DNA from 2 places in the Undibacter mobilis genome. Region 1 is predicted to be linked to the other one. Evidence: predicted binding sites of a transcription regulator. Region 1 holds the regulator's gene; the other holds the start of a gene.
What was found. The regulator HrcA, encoded in region 1, represses chaperone genes, less so after heat shock. The targets are predictions, from matches to a motif close to GTTAGCACTCNCNNNNNGNGAGTGCTAAC.

Region 1 (3,679 bases):
GTAACCGGCTGGTCGAGGCCGTCGGTTTTGTTGGCCGAGAACAGTACGACTTCGATGGCGTGGTAGCCGGTCTTGCCGTCCGGCCAGGCGTCGATGAGCTTGTCGAGATCGCCGAAATAGGCCGCCGTCACCGGCTCCATGGCCTCCCAGCCCTTGCGCGACTTGATCCAGGCTGCCTGCGCCGCCTTGACGTCGCCGGCCTTCACGGCCGTCTGCAATTCCTTGGCGCCGGCAATGGCAGAGCCGATGCGTTCGACGATGTAGGGCTTATAGGCCTTGACGCCGTCCTGCATGGTCGCAGCGGTCGCCGGAGCGACGAGCGCGGCAACGGCCAGCGCAGTGAAGCCGAATTGCGCGAGGCGCGTGGTCGCGCCAGTGAAGATGGACATGGGCAGACTCCTGTCGCAGTGAATTGCGCTGCACTGTGTTCTGCAGGGAGACTGCCGTCAACGGAAAAATCGTTACAAATCAATAGGTTATAACCGTTCTAATCTAGCGACAACTTGCCGCAGGCCGGGCTTTGAAAAAACAAAGACTTACGCGCGCCGGTATCGCCCGGCGCGCGATCATGGCCTTCATGTCATCTGTCGGAAGAGGCCGGCCTTACTGGCCGGCGCCGCTCGGCTGCGAATTGTCGCTCGCCGGTGCCGGCTTCGGCGCGGCCTTTGACACGCCGACCAGCGCCGGGCGCAGCACGCGCTCGCCGATCGTGTAGCCGGACTGGATCACCTGGGCGACATGACCGGGGGGCACGTCTGCGGTCGGCACTTCGAACATGGCCTGATGCTTGTTCGGATCGAACTTCTCACCCTGCGGCGTGAACTGCTTCACGCCATTCTTTTCCAGCGACTTGATAAGCTCGCGCTCGGTGAGCTCGACGCCTTCGAGAACGCTTTTCACGGCTGCATCGGCAGCGTCGCGCGCTTCCGCCGTCAGCGTCGAGAGTGCGCGATTGATATTATCGGCCACGTTGAGGACGTCTCGGGCAAAACCGGAAATGCCGTAGGTGCGCGCGTCGGCGACCTCACGCTCGGTGCGGCGGCGCAGATTTTCCATCTCCGCCAGCGTGCGCAGCAGCTTGTCCTTGTACTCAGCGGCTTCGCGTTGCGCGGCTACGAGCGGATCGGCCTGCTCGTCCTGCGGATCGTCCGGCATCACATAGGGCTTCGGATTGGCAGGGTTCGGCGTCTGCTGAACCGTGGCGTCTGGCTTCTCGTTCTCGGCCTTACGCGCGGTCGGGTCCGTCATCGTGATCAATCCAATTCGTACTAATGGGAGGTTTCCCCGGATATCAGGGTTGCCACGTCAAAAATCAAGCTTTTCGGCCCCGAACCGGGGAAAAGTCCTTAAAATGCCAATCTTTAGTGGCCCGAGCCGGACAGCAGCCGGCTCACTACCCGCGCCGTATAATCGACCATCGGGATGATCCGGGCGTAGTTGAGGCGGGTCGGACCGATGACTCCGATGACTCCGACAATACGCCCTGCACTATCGCGGTATGGCGCGACGATGGTCGAGGAACCGGACAGCGAAAACAGCTTGTTCTCCGAGCCGATGAAAATGCGCACGCCGTCGCCGCCCTCGGCGCGGCCGAGCAGATCGATGACGCCGCGCTGCGTCTCCAGTGCATCGAACAGCGAGCGCACGCGTTCGAGGTCTTCGAGCGCATGCAGGTCCTCGAGCAAATTGGCATGGCCGCGTACGATGAGCTGGCGATCTTCGGTATCGCCGCCCGACCAGCTCGCCAGTCCCGCCGAGATGATCTTCTGCGTGAGCTGATCGAGTTCGGCCTGGCCTTGCGCCAATGTCGCCTCGATCTCGGTGCGAAGATCGGACAAGGTCTTGCCGCGAATATGCGCATTGAGAAAATTCGCCGCTTCGATCAGCGCTGAAGTCGGCAGCCCGGCAGGCACGTTGAGCACGCGGTTTTCCACCTGCCCGTCCTCGCCGACCAATACGGCCAGCGCCCGCTCCGGCTCCAGCCGCACGAACTCGATATGCTTGAGCCGCGTATTGGCCTTGGCGGTGAGCACGACGCCGGCCGAGCGCGTCAGCCCCGACAGCATCTGCGACGCTTCGGTCAGCACCGCCTCCACCGACTTGCCGCTGCCGGCGCCGACAACTTGCGCTTCGATGTTGCGGCGGCTCTCTTCGGTGAGATCGCCGACCTGCATCAGCGCATCGACGAAAAAGCGCAGGCCGAGTTCGGTCGGCAGCCGCCCCGCCGAGGTGTGCGGCGCAAAGACCAGACCGAGATGCTCAAGGTCCGACATCACGTTGCGCACCGAGGCGGGCGACAGCGTGATGGGCAGAATGCGCGCCAGATTTCGCGAGCCGACCGGCTCGCCGGTGGTCAGATAGCTCTCGACGATCGAGCGGAAAATCTCGCGCGAGCGCTCATTCAGCGCGGCGAGGCTGACATGTGAAGCGCCGATCGGGACGTCGTGGGATGCCACTGGGCTGACTCCTTACCCTAGAATTGACCATTACCACTGCCCTATTCAAGCTAGGCTTGCAGGATCGGGCACAACAATGCCATTTTGTCCCCGTACCGAGCTGCCGGTTCGGCTTCAACAGGACGCTTTCGACCTTTGTTCGCGCGGTTAACCAGTCAGTGGCGGAAGCGAGCCGCGACCTTGGCGGTCGCGCTCTATGCGCTCACTTTGGTGGCGCCGACCGCTGCCTTTGCCGCCAGCAGCAGTGCCGCGGCCGCCCATTGCTTGACCGTAATGACCGATCACCACCGCTCTGCCGCGTCCCAGAGCCATGATCATCATGATGGCCGCGATCACGCGACAATGGCGCATGAGGATGCGAATCACGCCGCGCCGGCTTCCGACGGGAACGATCAGACCGCACCCGCCGACTGCTGCGGCCTCTTCTGCGTATCGGCCGTCACCCCGGTGGTATTCGGCGTTCTCGACGCGCAGTTTTTTGCCCTGTCGCAAGTAGCGTTGCCAACAGCCACGAGCTTGCTGGGCCACGGCTCCGGCCGCATCGACAGGCCTCCGCGGAACCTCGCCGCGATTTGACCATGGCCGTCGCGTGGCGTGAGCCGCCGCGCGCATGCTTCATCAATCGACGGATGAGGAATTCGAATGTCCGCCTCTACGTGCGCGCGGGCCTCTGTCTTCGGACGGCGGTCGACGCTGTGGCGTCATAAGACGCAATTGCTATCTCTTTCGGTCCTGCTGCTCCTGCCGGCCTGCGCAAGTTTCTCGCCCGACGGCGGCATGAGCGTAACGGCCGACATCGCGGCGCGGCATTTACGCAAGGATGTCGTCGCCATCCGCAACGACGAAGAGGCCGAGGCCGCGCGTGCCAAGGTCGACGATCTGCTCAAGCGAACCTTGAACGCGGATACGGCCGTGCAGATCGCCTTGTTCAACAATCGCGGCCTGCAGGCCGCCTACAACGAGTTGGGCATCGCGGAAGCGCAACGCGTGCAGCAATCGCTGCCGCCCAATCCGTCGATTTCAATCTCGCGGCTCACCGGCGCGGCGGAAATCGAGATCGAACGAAAGATCGCCGCCAATATTCTCGCGCTTTTGACATTGCCGGCGCGGGCGGAAATCGCCACCGAGCGCTTCCATCGCGCGCAACTTGCGGCCGCGCTCGAAACGCTGCGTGTCGCCTCGGACGCGCGAAAAGCGTTCTACCGCGCCGTGGCGGCGCGGCA
Region 2 (3,679 bases), 970 kb from region 1:
CCCATGCCGCCGCCCGGCGGCATGGCCGGACCGGCTTCCTTCGGCAGTTCGGCAACCATGGCTTCGGTGGTCACCAGCAGGCCGGCCACCGAAGCGGCGTCCTGCAGCGCGGTGCGCACGACCTTGGCCGGGTCGACGATGCCCTTGGCGACCATGTCGACATACTCTTCGTTCTGCGCGTCGAAGCCGTAGGTCTCCGACTTCTCTTCGAGGATCTTGCCGACCACGATCGAGCCTTCGACACCGGCGTTTTCCGCGATCTGGCGGATCGGCGCCTCAAGCGCCTTCAGCACGATGTTGATGCCGGCCTGGACGTCCGAGTTGTCGTTCGACAGCTTGCCGACCGCCTTCTTGGCGCGCAGGAGCGCGGTACCGCCGCCGGGGACGATGCCTTCCTGAACGGCAGCGCGTGTGGCGTTGAGCGCGTCCTCGACGCGATCCTTCTTTTCCTTGACCTCGATCTCGGTCGCGCCGCCGACGCGGATCACCGCGACGCCGCCCGCGAGCTTGGCCAGACGCTCCTGCAGCTTTTCCTTGTCGTAGTCCGAGGTGGTTTCCTCGATCTGCGCCTTGATCTGCTGCACGCGCGCTTCGATGTCGGCTTTCTTGCCGGCGCCGTTGACGATCGTGGTCTTTTCCTTCTCGATCACGACCTTCTTGGCGCGGCCGAGCATGTTCACGGTGACGTTCTCGAGCTTGATGCCGAGGTCTTCCGAGATGAGCTGGCCGCCGGTCAGGATGGCGATGTCTTCCAGCATCGCCTTGCGGCGATCGCCGAAGCCCGGCGCCTTCACGGCCGCGACCTTGAGGCCGCCGCGCAGCTTGTTGACGACGAGCGTGGCGATGGCTTCGCCTTCGACGTCTTCGGCGATGATGATGAGCGGCTTGCCCGACTGCACGACGGCTTCGAGCACCGGCAGCATCGACTGCAGGCCCGACAGCTTCTTTTCGTGCAGGAGGATGTAGGCATCCTCGAGCTCGGCGATCATCTTCTCGGCGTTGGTGACGAAGTAGGGCGAGATGTAGCCGCGGTCGAACTGCATGCCTTCGACGATCTCAACCTCGGTCTCCATCGCCTTGGCTTCTTCAACCGTGATGACGCCTTCGTTGCCGACCTTCTGCATCGCCTGCGCGATCATCTTGCCGATCTGCGAGTCGCCATTCGCCGAGATGGTGCCGACCTGCGCGACTTCCGCGGAGGACGAAACCTTCTTGGCGCGCTTCTCGATATCCTTGATGACCGCGGCCACGGCGATGTCGATGCCGCGCTTGAGATCCATCGGGTTCATGCCGGCGGCAACCGACTTGGCGCCTTCGCGCACGATCGCCTGGGCCAGCACGGTCGCGGTGGTGGTGCCGTCGCCAGCCAGATCGTTGGTCTTCGAGGCGACTTCGCGCAGCATCTGCGCGCCCATGTTCTCGAACTTGTCCTCGAGCTCGATCTCCTTGGCGACGGTGACGCCGTCCTTGGTGATGCGCGGGGCGCCGAACGACTTGTCGATCACGACGTTGCGGCCCTTCGGACCGAGCGTGACCTTCACGGCGTTGGCGAGAATGTCGACGCCGCGCAGCATGCGATCGCGCGCGTCGCCGGAGAATTTGACGTCTTTGGCAGCCATGTGAGTTTACTCCAAATGATTGGTGCTGGCGGGCGCTTAGGCGACGACGCCCATGATGTCGCTCTCCTTCATGATCAGGAGATCTTCACCGTCGATTTTCACTTCGGTGCCGGACCACTTGCCGAACAGCACGCGGTCGCCGGCCTTGATGTCGAGCGGGATGAGCTTGCCGGTTTCGTCGCGGCCGCCTGGGCCGACGGCGATCACTTCGCCTTCCGACGGCTTTTCCTGGGCGGTGTCGGGGATGATGATGCCGCCCTTGGTCTTCTCGGAGGCGGTGATGCGGCGCACGACAACGCGGTCGTGCAGGGGACGGAACTTGGTCTTGGCCATGGGGATTTCCTTGGACTTCTTCGTTGAACCGGATGGCGACGGAGTAGACGGGGCTTGGCCCGTGCCTCCGGCGCCGAAGCGTCGGCCGCTGTGACTGAAATTGCAGGGATTATAACCCCTTAGCACTCCCTGATAGAGAGTGCCAATTGCGCCAGCGGAGATATTGCCTTAACGGTTGGGTGTCAAGCTGGGGCTGGTCGCGAATGTGGCCGCATTCCGGGCACAAGTGGCCGCTACCGAGCGTTAAGGCTTTTGCTTGCACCGCGTGCCGATGCCCCGCACTCTCACATCAAAGAGTTTTCAGGAGTCCCGATGAGCTTTGCCAACCGCCAAGGTCTGCCCGGCACCCGCCTGCGGACCGCCCTGGTTCTCGGTGTCATCGCGCTCGGGATTGCCGGCTGTTCGACGACGCCCAGTGCGCCGCCCGAGCCGCCGCCGCCGCCCGTGGTGCCGACCTTGCCGCCGGGTTTCCCGCCTCAGGATATTGTCGGAAGCTGGGGCCTCGCCGCCTACCATCGCGAAGAAGATCGCGTGCGCACCGAGACGAATGCCGCTAGCCAGTGCCGGCAGCCTTATGTGATCACCTTGGGCTCGACCGGCGGCGTCATGATGCATCTCGCCGACCAGGCAACGCCGACCGAACTGCGTCTCAAGGGTGCGCCAGGCGGCAAGACCTATATCGGTCCCGATGGCGACCCGCCGGGCAGCCAGCAGGACCGTGAGGTGGTGCAGTTCGATGGCCGCGTGCTTATCCTGCACTGGATGGACCCCGAGGTTCAGGGTCGCTACGGCAACATGATCTATGTGCGATGCTCGCCGGAGGGGGCGAAGAAGAAGCCTGCCGCCAAGCCGCGGCCCGCGGCGGCCAAGCCCAAGCCGAAGCCTGCTGCGCGGTAGGCACCGGAAGGCGCACCGCCTATAGTGGTCATGGCCGGGCTTGTCCCGGCCATCTCGCTTGGGAGGGCGCAGTGCCCGACTGATCGGGACGCCCAGGACAAGCCTGGGTATCGCAGACCCAGGCATGACCCGCGCTGATGATCCCGCCGAGTGATTTCATCCACGGCCCTTGGCGCGCAGTGCCGGTGCTCGGCGTCACGCAAATTCTGGCCTGGGGCGGCATCTACTACACGCCGGTGCTGATCGTGCCGATGATCGCGCGCGAGCACGGCTGGTCGATGTCCTTCGCCATGGGTGGCTTCTCCGTCGCCCTGCTGGCGGCCGGCCTCTCGGCGCCTTACATCGGCCGCGCCATCGATCGCTTTGGCGGCCATCTCGTAATGACCGCCGGCTCGCTGCTCGGCGCGCTCGGCCTCGTCCTGATCACCATCGCCGAGCATCGCGCCGCCTACATTGCAGTTTGGATACTCCTCGGCGTCGCATTGTCGGCGAGCCTCTACGACGCCGCCTTCGCCTCGCTCGGCCGCATCTTCGGCGCCGCCGCGCGGCGGCCGATCACGGCGTTGACCTTGGCCGGAGGCTTTGCGTCGACCGTGGGTTGGCCGGCCACCCATTTCCTCACCGAAGCGGTGGGCTGGCGCGGCACCTATCTCATCTATGCCGCGCTGCTTGTCGTCATTGCGGCGCCGCTGCATGCCTTCCTGCTGCCGCGCGAGCGCTTCGCCGCGGCCCCGCCGCCAACCGACGGCATCAAGGCTCCGGACAAGGTGCTGCCGGCGCGCGGCTGGCCATTCGTTCTCGTTGCCGGCGGTTTTGCCGTTTACGCCTTC

Region 2: a site for HrcA is predicted at 2,071-2,099, ahead of DXH78_RS10180 (co-chaperone GroES). Genes of this name have one in related genera too.

Annotation. Positions count from the first base shown of each region.
Region 1 is NZ_QRGO01000001.1:1,172,148-1,175,826, reverse strand. Features, by position in the region: gene DXH78_RS05520 (EfeM/EfeO family lipoprotein) at 1-389, opposite strand, end outside; gene grpE (nucleotide exchange factor GrpE) at 604-1,248, opposite strand; gene hrcA (heat-inducible transcriptional repressor HrcA) at 1,362-2,456, opposite strand; gene DXH78_RS05505 (hypothetical protein) at 2,637-3,032, shown strand; gene DXH78_RS05500 (TolC family protein) at 3,171-3,679, shown strand, end outside.
Region 2 is NZ_QRGO01000001.1:2,140,712-2,144,390, forward strand. Features, by position in the region: gene groL (chaperonin GroEL) at 1-1,619, opposite strand, end outside; gene DXH78_RS10180 (co-chaperone GroES) at 1,656-1,952, opposite strand; gene DXH78_RS10185 (hypothetical protein) at 2,265-2,849, shown strand; gene DXH78_RS10190 (MFS transporter) at 2,987-3,679, shown strand, end outside.